3 regions of the Rhizobium sp. ZK1 genome follow, and region 3 is predicted to be linked to each of the others. Evidence: predicted binding sites of a transcription regulator. Region 3 holds the regulator's gene; each other region holds the start of a gene.
The links. The regulator PhoB, encoded in region 3, activates phosphate uptake and scavenging genes when phosphate is short. The targets are predictions, from matches to a motif close to TGTCATNNANCTGTCAT.
Positions count from the first base shown of each region.

Region 1: a site for PhoB is predicted at 2,616-2,632, ahead of ACK9YZ_RS20665 (NAD-glutamate dehydrogenase). Genes of this name have one in related genera too.
Region 2: a site for PhoB is predicted at 2,028-2,044, ahead of ACK9YZ_RS19650 (DUF2794 domain-containing protein). Genes of this name have one in related genera too.

Region 1 covers NZ_CP180586.1:4,095,196-4,100,048, reverse strand. The annotation lists gene ACK9YZ_RS20665 (NAD-glutamate dehydrogenase) at 1-2,406, opposite strand, end outside; gene pdxY (pyridoxal kinase PdxY) at 2,684-3,559, shown strand; gene ACK9YZ_RS20655 (carbonic anhydrase) at 3,616-4,263, shown strand; gene ACK9YZ_RS20650 (hypothetical protein) at 4,665-4,799, shown strand; gene ACK9YZ_RS20645 (lytic murein transglycosylase) at 4,851-4,853, opposite strand, start outside.
Region 2 covers NZ_CP180586.1:3,874,665-3,879,517, forward strand. The annotation lists gene ACK9YZ_RS19635 (ABC transporter permease) at 1-22, shown strand, start outside; gene ACK9YZ_RS19640 (Bax inhibitor-1/YccA family protein) at 201-929, shown strand; gene ACK9YZ_RS19645 (GNAT family N-acetyltransferase) at 1,040-1,597, shown strand; gene ACK9YZ_RS19650 (DUF2794 domain-containing protein) at 1,604-2,005, opposite strand; gene ACK9YZ_RS19655 (DUF1223 domain-containing protein) at 2,279-3,019, opposite strand; gene acnA (aconitate hydratase AcnA) at 3,256-4,853, opposite strand, start outside.
Region 3 covers NZ_CP180586.1:152,290-157,142, forward strand. The annotation lists gene pstB (phosphate ABC transporter ATP-binding protein PstB) at 1-381, shown strand, start outside; gene phoU (phosphate signaling complex protein PhoU) at 426-1,139, shown strand; gene phoB (phosphate regulon transcriptional regulator PhoB) at 1,266-1,949, shown strand; gene ACK9YZ_RS00775 (hypothetical protein) at 2,170-2,340, opposite strand; gene ACK9YZ_RS00780 (GcrA family cell cycle regulator) at 2,682-3,212, opposite strand; gene ACK9YZ_RS00785 (aspartate aminotransferase family protein) at 3,636-4,835, shown strand.

The DNA.
Region 1 (4,853 bases), 560 kb from region 3:
CAGGCCGCCGCGGGCAACGCGGCCAAAGCGCAGATGCACGCCTTCTACCTCGACGCCATAAACGAAGATTTCACGGAAAGGCTTCGGTTCCGGCAGGCCATCGACCAGATGCGGGTCGAGCTTGAAGGCGAGCATCGCCTTCGGTGTTCCATCGGCATTGCGCTGGAAATAATTGGTGCGCAGCGTCGCATCGACGATATTGATATAGCGGCGTAGGATACGGTCGTCATCCAGGCTCGGCACGTTGGCAAGCTCGGCTTCGATTGCCCGATGCAGTTCGGCGAGCTTCTTGATACGAGCCTTTTCCGACAGCTTCGTATCGAGCGTGTCGTGGAACAGCCGGAAGATCGAGGCGGTGATGGCAGGATATTTGTCGAGGGTGGTTGCGATATAGTCCTGCGAATAGGCGATGCCAGCCTGGCGCAGATAGCGCGCATAGGCGCGCAGTACGTTCACCTCGCGGGCCGAGAGGCCGGCCGACAGGATCAGCCGGTTGAAGCTGTCATTGTCAATCGTGTCGCTGAAGGCTGCGACGAAAGCCTCTTCGAGCGGTGCGCCAAAACGTGCGAGGTCGATGTCCGCACCGCTGCGGGCCTCGAGTTCCATGTCGTGCAGCACGACGATGTTGATGGCGCCGTCGGCGGCCGGAACTTCGATATCAAAGGTCCGTTCGCTCAGGACGTTGAAGCCGAGGTTTTCGAGTAGAGGCACGCGGCGCGACAGCGGCAGTTGCTCGCCACTATGGAAGATCTTCAGCGACAGGATGCGGCCGCGTTCATCGTCCTGGCGATAGTAGAATTCGATGCGGATCGGCTCGCCGGCGGCGCATGCGGCGATGTCGGGCAGATCGCCGACCGCTTCATCCGGCGTGAAGGCTTCCTGGAAGGCGTTGCTGACGCCGAGCTTCGGCGCCTTGGGGCCGGCGAGCATCTCGAAGCGGCTGTCCCAGCGCGCGGTGATCTGGCGGATCGTCTCCTCGAGCTTGGCTTGAGGGATGCGTGGCGTCTTACCGCCGGAACGACCGATGATGAAGTGCACGCGCGCCACGCCACCTTCCGGGAAGGCGGGGTAATAAGCGGAAACGCGGCCGTCATAGACGGTCTTCAAATAGGTACCGATGCGTTCGCGCACGATCGAATCATATTCTTCGCGCGGTACGAAGACGATGACAGAAACGAAGCGGTCGAAATGGTCGACGCGCGGTAGGGCGCGAACGCGCGGGCGATCGACTAGATCGTTGATCTGCTCGGCGAAGCTCGCAAGCAGCGTGGTATCGATCTGGAAAAGATCGTCGCGCGGGTAGGATTCAAGCGTGTTGTCGAGCATACGGCCCGAATGGCTCATCGGGTCGAAGCCGAAATGCTCCTTCACTTTTTCGATCTTGGAGCGCAACAGCGGGATTTCGGTAGCGGACGAGGTATAGGCGGTCGAGGTGAAGAGGCCGACGATACGCAGCTCTCCTGTCACGTTGCCCTGTGCGTCGAAACGTTTGACGCCGACATAGTCCATGTAAGCGCGGCGATGGACCGTGGACTTCACATTGGCTTTGGTGACGATCAGGAAGTCCGGGCCATCGAGGAAGGCGAGGATCTCGGGTGTCGTCGTCACCGCGTCCTTGCCAGTGCGCAGAACCAGAACTTCGGGGTTGGAGAGAATGCCGAGGCCCGTTCCCTTGTCGCGTTCAACCTTCGCATCCGTTCCCTTTCCGGAATAGACGTAATCGCGCATGCCGAGGAAGGTGAAATTCTCGTCGTGCAGCCAGGTCAGAAAGGCGACTGCCTCATCACGATCGGCTTTCTTGCGGCTGGCATTGTAGTTCGAAAGCTCCGTGATCACCTCGTCGACGCGCGACAGCATCGGCTTCCAGTCGGAAACGGCAAGCTCCACCTGCTCGAGCACTGCCTTGATGCGCTTGATGAGATCGGCGGCCTGAGAGGCGGCGAGCGGCGAGATATGAAGCTGGATATGGCTGACCCGCTTTGCCGGATCGCTCGGCACATCAGCGGAGTAAAGTTTCGGAGCCTTGCCGTCTTCCATGATCAGGATCGGGTGAACCGCCATGTAGATGTCGCGATGGGTGCTGGTCACCTCGCCCATCACGGATTCGTAGAGGAAAGGCTTGTTGTGATCCGTCACCGAGAGAATGGAGACCGCGACGCCATCGGGGGTGACGTCGGCGATCGTATCGATGCTGACACGCGGCATCTTGCCGTTCCAGGCGGCCAGTTCGGCCGCCGAGTGCACGGCTGATAGCGCCAGCATTTCCGGCGTATAGAGTTCGAGATCGTCGCCGCTGGCCCTGCCGAAGAGGATTTCGGGATCGAGATGAGGTTCGCCAGTCGCAGCCGCGATTTTGCGCGCGCTTTCGATCTGCTTTTCCCGTTTCGGATTGTTTCTGGCAGCCATGGATCATCCCCCCGATTTGTTTTGATATGGGCAAGTTAGCAGAAGGCTCTTCGAAAGAATCTTTAAAAAACGGCTTCGAAAAGTAGTTTTCGTGCTTTTTTGACTAAGCTGGCGAGAGATTTCGAAAGTTTTTAGGTCGTTTTGTGTCGATAGGCGGCAAAGTGTCCTTATCCGGCTTTTCCTACCCGTCCCCACATTTCCACGCTCGCGTGAAGAATGGTTGACAGCGCCTTGTCAAAAAGATCATCAACGGCGGTCAAATTCGGATTCGGATGCCATGTCGGAAAACGCAGCAGGCGCAGTCATCGTCATTTCCAGCCATGTCGTGCGCGGGTCGGTCGGAAACCGCGCTGCGGTCTTCGCGCTGGAAACGCTCGGCCATCAGGTCTGGGCGCTGCCGACGATCGTGCTACCCTGGCACCCCGGTCACGGCCGCTCGACACGGCTCACTTTCGCCGAAGCCGATTTCGAGGCAGCGATCGACGATCTCATTCGCGCGCCGTGGATCGGCGAGGTCAAGGCCGTCCTATCCGGCTATTTCGGCAATGCGGCTCAGGCCCGCTCTGTTGCGAAACTCGTTGCATCCTTGCGTGAGAAGAACCCGGAGCTGCTCTATGTCTGCGATCCGGTCATCGGTGATCTCGGCGGCCTCTACGTACCGGAAGCAACGGCCGAAGCGATCCGTGACCACTTGATACCGCTTGCCTCGCTCGCAACGCCGAACCGCTACGAGCTTGCCTGGCTTTCGGGCGCTGCGCTTGATGATAATAGTGCGGTCATGGAAGCTGCACTTGCGCTCGGTCCGTCGCGCATGCTGGTCACGTCGGCGGTGCCGATGATGGCGGGTGGCACCGGTAACCTCTATCTCTCCGGGAAACATGCCCTGCTTGCCGAACATCGTGTCGTCGAGAATCCGCCGAACGGTCTCGGGGATTTGCTCGCGGCTCTCTTCCTGTCCCGCCTGCTCTCGGGAATGGAGGACGAAAAGGCGCTGCAACTGGCGACCGCCAGCGTATTCGAAGTGCTGGCGCGCGCCGTCAAGCGCGGCAGCAATGAGCTGATGCTGGCAAGCGATGCCTCCAGCCTTTTGACGCCTATGGCAATGGTGCAGATGCGTCACCTCGTCCATCCTGCCCAACGGCGGAAAAAATAGGCCACGCTTTGCAGCGCAGCATTGATCTTGGCTCACGCGCGCGTTAATCCAGGGGCATGATGAGCTTTCCCAACTCCCTTCTGGCTGGTTATCGCAACTTCATGAGCGGACGATATGCCGATGCCCGCGATCGGTATCGGCAGCTTGCGGAAAACGGGCAAAACCCGACGACGCTCGTCATTGCCTGTAGCGACTCGCGCGCGGCCCCCGAACTGATCTTCGATGCAGGGCCCGGTGAACTCTTCGTTATCCGCAACGTTGCCAACATGGTTCCGCCTTTTGAACCGGACGGCCATTTTCATTCTACGTCGGCAGCACTCGAATTCGCTGTGCAGGCCCTGAAGGTCAAGAATATCGTCGTCATGGGTCATGGCCGCTGCGGCGGCATTCGTGCAGCACTCGATCCTGATGCCGAGCCTTTGTCGCCGGGCGATTTCATCGGTCGCTGGATGTCGCTCGTCCGCCCGGCCGCCGAACAGATCGGCAGCAACGACGTCATGACGCCGGCCGAGCGGCAGACCGCGCTGGAGCGGGTCTCCATCCGCAACTCGATCAGTAATCTCAGGACTTTTCCCGAGATCAAGGCGCTCGAGGAAGAAGGCAAGCTGGAGCTTCATGGCGCCTGGTTCGATATTTCGACCGGCGAGCTCTGGGTGATGGATTCTGAGTCACTCGACTTCATCCGTCCCGAAATCGGGGGATAGACCGCTTTATCGGTTTTTAAGATAGTCCAGTAAGCTCGCTTGTGGAGTGCTACGCGCGCGGATTGGTCACGAATTTCGAAGTGGTGAAATTCAAGAATACAAGTAGGTGAGTGCCGGTCGCTATCCTGCTGCCGTTCGTATTGAACGAGTGGTGTTGATCCGCTCCTCGCTCATGCAGTACCACGCGCTCGAAAATAACAATCTCTTTGCCGATGTTCTTGCCCGTGCAGGATCGATGCGGCCAACGAGATCCTGGCAGAGTTCTTTGCGATCCGAACCTATCTCAACAATCCTGGCGAGATGACCAAGGCGCCCATGATGGAAAGGCGCAGTTTGTCGACAGCAAACGCGCGCGTTTCAACACCAGCCTTCCAGCCGTTGGCCACGATGCCGGCGACATCGTGCTGAAGCACGCGCTCTATGCGGCCAAGGCCTCGGGGCGCAATTGCGTCGTTGCCGGCACTATTGTTCCTTCCGCGGCACCGCAGGAAGAGCGGCGCAAGGCTGCCGGGGGAACCCACGATTTCCGCATATGAAAACGCCGCATTCGCATGCGGCGTCGTATCATTTTCCTACCGGACGTCTCTTCA
Region 2 (4,853 bases), 780 kb from region 3:
ACCCGTTTTGCGCGAGCTGTAGCGGTTGGGATGCTCAAATCCCTTCACCTTACGGCGATTTAACCGAGCGGCTGGTTGCAAAGGCCTTGTTTGAAATGAGCGAAAGCCTCATATTGTCTGCAGGCATGCTGGAGCTCCGCAGCGGCGCCCGGGTCGTGAACCCGACACCGTATCTTCATCGGAGCTTGTAAGAGGAAACTATGGCTGATCTTCGAAACTACCAAAGCCGTGCACAAACCGGCGAAGTGATTGATCAAGGCCTCCGCGCTTATATGCTCAAGGTCTACAACCTGATGGCGCTGGGTCTGGCGATCACTGGTTTGGCCGCCTATTTCGCATTCACCTTCGCCGTCCAGGACGGCCAGCTCACCCAGTTCGGCCAGGTCCTGTACCAGTCGCCCCTGCGCTGGGTCGTGATCCTTGCGCCTCTTGCGGCGGTCTTCTTCCTGAGCTTCCGCATTAACCGCATGAGCGTGGCTGCGGCTCAGACAACCTTCTGGATCTATGCTGCGCTGGTCGGTCTCTCGCTGTCGTCGATCTTCCTGATCTACACGCAATCGAGCATCACACAGACCTTCTTCGTGACCGCCGCCTCCTTCGGTGCGTTGTCGCTCTACGGCTACACGACCAAGCGTGACCTGTCGGCGATGGGCTCGTTCCTGATCATGGGTCTCTTCGGCCTGATCATCGCTTCGCTGGTCAACATCTTCCTGGCTTCGTCGGCCCTGCAGTTCGCAATCTCCGTGATCGGCGTGCTGATCTTCGCAGGCCTCACCGCCTACGATACCCAGCGGATCAAGGAAATGTATTATGAAGCAGACGGTTATGACGTCGCTGGCCGCAAGGCCATCATGGGCGCCCTGACGCTCTACCTCGACTTCATCAACCTCTTCATGTTCCTGCTGCAGTTCATGGGCAACCGGAAATAACCAGGCTGGACTGAAACACGAAAGGCGGCTTCGGCCGCCTTTTTTGTTGCGAGCAGTTGACCGGAGTGCTTCAACAAGAGCCTTCTCTCAACCATGCCGATCGACTCGAAATGCCCCCTATTCTACGCGACGCCCTTCCTTCCGATCTTCCCGCCATTACCGAAATCTACCGCGAGTCCGTGCTGAACGGTACGTCCAGCTACGAGATCGTACCGCCGACGCAGGCAGAAATCGCAGCCCGCTTCTCCGCCATCCGCGAGCAGAGCTATCCGTACATTGCCGCCACCGGCGAAGACGGAACCCTGCTTGGCTACGCCTATGCCTCCGCCTTCCGCACGCGGCCAGCCTATCGCTGGCTGGTCGAGGATTCGATTTATCTCAGCACGGAGGCGCGCGGAAAGGGCATCGGCAAGCTGCTGCTCGGAGAGCTGATCTTCCGCTGCACTGTGTCTGGCTTCCGACAGATGACCGCAGTCATCGGCGGCGCGAGCCCGGCTTCGATCGCGCTTCACCGCTCGCTCGGTTTCGAAGTGATCGGCCTGATGAAGGGTACTGGCTATAAGCACGGCCGCTGGCTGGACACGATGCTGATGCAGCGCGAACTCGGCGAAGGGACGGAAACCCACCCCGATCCTGATGCCTATCCCGGTACGCTGTTCAAGGGATGAGCTTGTCTACTTGTCGACGAGCTTCAACGACTTGTCGAAGACCTTCAGCACCGGTCCGAGCTCGTGCCCGCGCTTCAGGATCATGCCGTTAAAATTCACCACGGAAAATGCGCCCTGCTTTGCGGCAAGCTTCGGGTTCTTCTCGATTCGGAAGAGAGGCATTTCGCCTGAGCGCTTGAAGACAGAGAAGACTGCCTTCTCCTTGGTGTGGTCGATGGCATAGTCTTTCCACTCGCCCTCGCCCACCATACGACCGTAGATCCACAGGATCTGGTCGAGCTCCCGCCGGTGAAATGTCACCGGCATCGGCTCCTTGTTTTGTCTGTATTCCCTGAGATCAACGACGGTTGAAGAACTATTGTCGACGGAGCGGCTTTCGCCGTGTCGCAAATCCGGCGTATCTGTCATCAGACTCCCAAGACCTCCACGTGTGACAGGAGAGTGACAGTTTGCCCGAGCCACGTCAAATTGCAAGGGTACGGACTGTCACACTGTGGACGAAACCGGCTTTCTCCGGAGCGCCGCATTTCAGTCAAAACAGCGCCTCATTTCCAAGAGAACTATAGGTTCCAGTTTGGCGCCAGCGCGCCAAAGGGCCCGGCGGAGCGTATCGACCTTAACCCCAGCCCCGAATACGCTTGGCCGGGCCGCCTGATATTCATCCGCAAGCGGATGAAATTCTTAGATATTTTTTCCAGCCATGACGACGGCCGCGCCGAGGATTGCTCCCGGATCGCCGTTAGGCGTCGCAGACTGCAAGAGAATCGCCGACCCCTCCAGATCAGGTTTTTCCATCACACTCGCCGGCAGGGTGAGCGTCGTGGCCTTGCCGTCCCACATGCCGACGGTCTCCACATCGGTCACACTGTGGAGGTAAGAAATCTTCTTGCCGCTGTTTTCGCCCTTCTCGACATCGATCGTTTTTTCCTTCTCGAAATAGACGATCACGACATTGGCCTTGCCCTGTCCGGCGCCGAGCTTGATCTCCAACTCATCGCCGCTCATACGCGCACTCACAGGTATTGTCAGGCCTTTACCCTCGTTGGCATAGCCGTTTATCTTGCCGTTGATGCCGGCGAGATCCGCACCTGCAAGATGGTCACGGCCATTGACGATTGCCTGTGGGGTATAGACATTGCTGCGACCCATCATGCGGGCATAGCCGTACTGCCGCTCGGTATTTTCCTTTGAGCTCAGCGTGTCGGCCCAGCCGAGATAATTCCAGTAGTCGACATGATAGGCGAGTGCGATGACATTGCCCTGGCTGACAAGCTTGCGGAATGCGGCATCGGCCGGCGGACAGGAGGCGCAGCCCTGCGCCGTGAACAGTTCAACGACGCCTTTCGGCGTGCCGTCTTCGGCCAAGAGCGGACCTGCAAAGGCAAGCCCGGCGACCAGCGGGATCAAAAAACGCGGGGACATTCACCAGCACCTCTTTTTCAGCGCCGGCAACAGTCCTGAACCGCCGGCTCTGAGATATGAACGTACGAATAATCCTTCCAGGTCCAAACGCAAAGTCACGAACGGGTGAGACGGAGCCCCAGGCGGAGTGCAGCCGAAACACATCACCGTGAGCTGTGAAACACCCTCGTTTTCCGCAAAGAAAAACCGCCGGAAATTGCTCTCCGGCGGTCATTATCAGGCAAGTATCTTAACAATCAGGCTGCAAGGTCGCGCAGAACCGTCTGCAGGATGCCGCCATTGTTGAGGTATACGACCTCGTCCAGCGTATCGACACGCGACAGCAACGGAACGTCCTTTACCGTTCCATCGGCGTAGGTGATCTTGGCGATCTTCTTTTCGCGCGGCTTGATGTTTTCGAGGCCCTCGATGGTGACGAGTTCGTCGCCCTTCAGGTTGAGGCTCTGCCAGGTCGTGCCCTCTTCGAAGACGAAGGGGATGACACCCATGCCGACCAGATTCGAACGATGGATACGCTCGAAGCTCTGAGCGATCACGGCCTTGACGCCGAGCAGGTTGGTACCCTTTGCAGCCCAGTCACGCGAGGAGCCGTTGCCATATTCCACGCCCGCGAAGATGACGAGCGGAACGCCTTCGGCCTTGTACTGCATGGCCGCGTCGTAGATCGAGGTCTCTTCTTTGGACGGATAGTGGATGGTGTAACCACCCTCCTTGCCGTTGGCGCCGAGCATGAAGTTGCGGATGCGGATATTGGCGAAGGTGCCGCGCATCATGACTTCATGGTTGCCGCGACGCGTACCGTACTGGTTGAAGTCGGCGACTGCGACGTCATGGCCAATCAGGTAGGCCCCGGCCGGCGAAGCGGCCTTGATCGAACCGGCCGGAGAAATGTGGTCGGTCGTAATCTTGTCGCCGAAGAGGCCAAGAACGCGTGCGTCCTTGATGTCCGACGTCCCGGTACCCTTCTTGCCCATGCCGACAAAGTATGGCGGGTTCTGGACGTAGGTCGAGTCGTCGTCCCAGGCATAGGTCTGGCCTGGAGGAACCTGAACGGCCCGCCAGTTTTCGTCGCCCTTGAAGACGTCGGCATACTTGGTTTCGTAGAGCTCGCGGGTCACGTATTTCTGGATGAAGTCCTGAACCTCGTGCGAGGTCGGCCAGATGTCCTTGAGATAGACCGGGTTGCCGTTCTGGTCTTCGCCGATCGGCTCCTTGGTCAGGTCTTTCTGCACCGTGCCGGCAAGTGCGTAGGCGACGACGAGCGGCGGCGAAGCGAGATAGTTCGCCTGGACGTCCGGAGAAATACGGCCTTCGAAGTTACGGTTGCCCGAGAGCACGCCGGAAACGATCAGGCCCTTGTCGTTGATCGTCTTGGAGATCGGCGCCGGCAGCGGGCCGGAATTGCCGATGCAAGTCGTGCAGCCGAAACCGACGAGGTTGAAGCCGAGCTTGTCGAGATCGGCCTGCAGGCCGGACTTGGCAAGATATTCGCCGACCACCTGCGATCCCGGAGCAAGCGAGGTCTTAACCCACGGCTTGGTCTTTAGACCCTTGGCAACGGCGTTGCGGGCAAGAAGGCCTGCAGCGATCAGAACCGACGGGTTGGAGGTGTTGGTGCAGGACGTGATGGCGGCAATCGCGACGTCACCATGGCCGAGATCGAAATCCGTGCCTTCGACCGCATAGCGGTTGGAAAGTTGGCCGGGCTTCTTGTAGTCGGCATCCATCGAGCCGGCGAAACCGGAAGCGATGTTTTCGAGCGCGATGCGGCCTTCCGGACGCTTCGGACCGGCCATCGACGGAACGACGTCGCCGAGATCGAGTTCCAGTGTGT
Region 3 (4,853 bases):
TCCAGCCTGCAGCGCGCCGGCCTCTGGAACGAAGTCAAGGACCGCGTGCATGAATCGGGTACCGGCCTTTCCGGCGGTCAGCAGCAGCGCCTGTGCATCGCGCGCGCCGTTGCCGTCAGCCCGGAAGTCATCCTGATGGACGAGCCCTGCTCGGCGCTGGACCCGATCGCGACTGCAAAGGTCGAAGAGCTGATCCACGAGCTGCGTGAAAACTACACCATCGTCATCGTGACGCATTCCATGCAGCAGGCCGCCCGCGTCTCACAGCGCACGGCCATGTTCCACCTCGGCAATCTGGTTGAGGAAAACGATACCGACAAGATGTTCACCAATCCGGACGATCCGCGCACCCAGGACTATATCATGGGCCGGTTCGGCTGATTTTGGCGATGTGAAGCCTTCCCGATTTTCGAGGACAAAGCCCCATGGCATCGACACATATTTTTTCCGCCTATGACGACGATCTGAAATTCCTGTCCCGGCGCATTTCCGAGATGGGTGGTCTTGCCGAACAGATGGTCGGCGAGGCCGTCCGTGCGCTGGTCAACGGCGATACGGCGCTCGCCCAGAAGGTCATTTCCGACGACGTCATCCTCGATCACGCCGAGCGTGAGATCAATGACAAGGCGATCGTCACGATCGCCCGTCGCCAGCCGATGGCCTCCGACCTTCGCGAGATCATGGGTTCGATCCGCATCGCCGCCGACCTCGAGCGCGTCGGCGATCTTGGCAAGAACACCGCAAAGCGCGTCATCGCCGTCCAGAGCACCGGCGTTCCCCGCAAGCTTGCCCGCGGTCTCGAGCATCTCTCCGAACTGGCGCTCGTCCAGCTCAAGGAAGTGCTCGACGTCTACACGACGCGTTCCGCTGACAAGGCCAAGTCCATCCGTGAGCGCGACGACGAGATCGACGCGATGTACACCTCGCTGTTCCGCGAACTCCTGACCTACATGATGGAAGATCCGCGCAACATCACGAGCTGCACGCATCTTCTCTTCTGCGCCAAGAACATCGAGCGCATCGGCGACCATGCGACCAATATCGCCGAGACGATCTACTACATGGCAACCGGCGCCCAGCCCGAAGGCGAACGTCCGAAGGACGACAGCTCCAACACCGTTGGCGCCGTCACCGAGTAATCCTGATCTGCCGATTGCATGCGCGCCCGCGCGGGCGCGCATGGGTGCAGCCAATTCCGAGTTCCTGCATGATCCCTGCTTAAATCACCCCCGGTTTAAGGATCATGCATTAGGAGACTGACACGCATGATCCCAAGAGTTGCAGTTGTTGAAGATGAAGAGGCGCTGAGCGTGCTTCTCCGCTACAACCTCGAAGCGGAAGGTTTCGAGGTGGATACGATCCTCCGTGGCGACGAGGCCGAAATCCGGCTTCAGGAGCGCACGCCCGACCTGCTCATCCTCGACTGGATGCTGCCGGGCGTTTCCGGCATCGAGCTCTGCCGCCGGCTGCGCATGCGGCCGGAGACCGAGCGTCTGCCGATCATCATGCTGACGGCGCGCGGCGAAGAGAGCGAACGCGTTCGCGGCCTCTCGACCGGCGCGGACGACTATGTCGTCAAGCCCTTCTCGACGCCGGAACTTGTCGCCCGCGTCAAGGCGATGCTGCGTCGTGCCCGTCCGGAGGTTCTTTCCAGCGTTTTGAAGTGCGGGGATATCGAGCTCGATCGCGAAACCCATCGCGTTCATCGCAAGAGCCGTGAAGTCCGCCTCGGCCCGACCGAGTTTCGCCTGCTCGAATTCCTGATGTCGTCGCCGGGCAGGGTCTTCTCCCGCTCGCAGCTTCTGGATGGCGTCTGGGGCCATGATATCTATGTGGACGAGCGCACCGTCGACGTCCATGTCGGCCGCCTGCGCAAGGCGCTGAACTTCTCCAACATGCAGGATGTCATCCGCACCGTTCGTGGCGCGGGATATTCCATGGAAGCCTGATCCGAGTGATCGGAGGTCCAGACGGGTCGCTCGCTTGCCGGGCGGCCCGTTTGTCTATTCGGCTGCGTTTTTAGGAGTAGGCGTTGCCTCGCTCACACTTTGACCGACATGTTTCTTGCATCGCGAGGGCTGAAGCCATGATGGGGAGGGCTGCTATGCGCCATCAGGAGACGTTGGCTTCGGCTCGCTCGTGCGGCCACCCTTGTCTCCCTTGATGTGATCATGGGGAGCTCAGGTCCAGACCGAGCATGCTGCTAAGGACAAAGGCGAGGAGCCCCACGCCGAGTAGCGCCAGCATGAAGACTGCGGCCATCTTGCCGCCCGTGCGCAGTACCGCTTGCCGCTCCCCCATCTCGCTTCGATCGTAATGCCACTTGATGGCGAAGAACATGGCCGTTCCCAACGCGAGAACCTTGAACGTAACAAAGACTACAGGGACCCAATCCATATCAGAGACTCTCATGTGCACCAGCTACGCGCCTTATGATCCCATCTTAGGCAAACGCATACGTCCTATTGTGCAAGGCTGATATGTAACAGCGGGGGCGGTTTCCTGGCCTGTATCGTCGGGTTCGGGAATGACCGCTTAGGGCCGCCAGAAGGCTTTGAGCACTTATTGCCCCACCGACCAGTTCCACGGCAGGAGTTCTGCGACGGGCAGAAAAATTTCGCCCCCCCTGCGCGTCAGCGAAGAGGGGCGACGAAATGCTGCATTTCTGGGCAAGGCGTGGATCAGGCGACCCGGACAGCCTTGCGGCGTTCGCTCATCGGCTGATAGGCGAGACGCTGGTGGTAGTTGCAATAGGGCGATGAATCCGGGGAGTCGCAGCCGCAGAAGTAGAAATCGTCCTTCATCGGATCGCCGACCGGCCATTTGCAGGTGCGTTCCGTGAGTTCCGTCAGGCCGAGGCGACGGGAGATAGGCACGACCACGTTTTTGGCCGGTACATATTCCATTTCCTCGACAGTTTCGATCTCGATCTCTTCCTTCAGGACAGTTGCGCCCTGCTGACGGGTAACGGTGCGGGTGGTGATGCGAGACGCATAGTTCGGGGCGCGGGGAGCCGAGGTATTGCGCTTCGGTGCACGCGCAGCGGTTGCCGTGCCGCCGGCCTTGGCGCGGCCAGGAAGACTGAGCCGGTGAACCTTGCCGATAACAGCGTTTCTACTGACGCCGCCAAGTTGCGCTGCGATCTGGCTGGCGCTCAGCCCCTCCGACCAAAGCTTCTTGAGCTTTTCGACACGCTCGTCTGTCCAGTTCATGCCCTGTCTCCACCTTTCGCGTTGGTGATGGCAGAATCCCTCACCGTTGCCTCGGAAACTTCCAAAGCAAGAAACGCCCGATCAATTTTGGTGACTAGTTCCGCCGCATGCAGTCTAGTAATTGAACTTTAACCTAGTGTGAGCCTGACTCTGTGACAAGAGTCGCAGGAATCCGATGAATCCGAATTCGTAGTTTTCCCCAACTTGCTTCCCGACAGAGTCATTTCTGCAACATTAGCTGTTGATAGACCTGTAAAGCCGATTACCGGCTTGACGCATGCGCTAAATCCTCAGTTTTGTTGACATTGCAGTGCGAAAAGTAAATAGTGGGCCGGGCCGCCGAAAGGCGGCATTTTTAATTTTTCGGACCTGGTTTTCTTAGCCGGAGTCCGGTGCCCCGGAACCTGATCAGGAGATCGCGCCATGGCTGAAGCCTCGCCGCTTTATGACACCTATTCTCGTGCCCCATTGCGGTTCGAGCGAGGTGAAGGCGTCTGGCTGATCACCGACACCGGCGAGCGATATCTGGATTTCGGCGCGGGCGTTGCCGTCACATCGGTGGGGCATGGCAACCCGCATGTCGTGGCCGCGCTCAAGGATCAGGCTGACAAGGTCTGGCACCTTTCGAACGTCTACGAGATCCCCGGCCAGGAGAAGCTTGCCAAGCGGCTGACGGATGCCACCTTCGCTGACAAGGTGTTCTTCACCAATTCCGGCGCTGAGGCTCTGGAATGCGCGATCAAGACGGCGCGCCGCTACCAGTTCTCCAAGGGCCACCCCGAGCGCTTCCATATCATCACCTTCGAAGGCGCCTTCCACGGCCGGACGCTGGCGACCATCGCCGCCGGTGGCCAGGAGAAATATCTCGAAGGTTTCGGTCCGAAAACCCCTGGATTCGATCAGGTACCCTTCGGCGATATCGAGGCTGTCCGCGCCGCGATCACCGAAAAGACGGCCGCCATCCTCATCGAGCCCGTGCAGGGCGAGGGCGGTGTCCGCCCCGCGACGTCAGAATTCATGAAGGCGCTCCGCCAGCTCTGCGACGAGCATGGCCTGCTGCTGATCCTCGATGAGGTCCAGACAGGTGTCGGCCGCACCGGCAAGCTTTTCGCCCATGAGTGGTCGGGTATCACGCCTGATATCATGGCCATCGCCAAGGGTATCGGCGGCGGTTTCCCGCTCGGTGCCTGCCTTGCAACGGCAGAGGCCGCGTCCGGCATGAAAGCCGGCACGCATGGCTCAACCTATGGCGGCAACCCGCTTGCCATGGCTGTCGGCAGCGCGGTGCTGGATATCATCCTGGCCGACGGCTTCCTGCAGCATGTGCGTGATGTCGCCCTCGTTTTCCGCCAAGGCCTTGCCTCGCTCAAGGATCGTTATCCTGACGTAATCGAGGATGTCAGGGGCGAAGGTCTGCTGCTCGGCATCAAGGCCGCTATTCCCTCGGCTGAGCTGTTACAGGCGATCCGCGCAGCACATCTTCTGGCAATCCCGGCGGGCGACAACGTCATCCGTCTGCTTCCGCCGCTGGTCGTAACCGCAGAGGAGGCGCGCGAAGGGATTTCCCGTATCGAGCATGCCGCCGAAAGCATCCGCGCCGCCAAGGTCAAGAAGACCGCTTGATAGGATATTGCCCCGCCC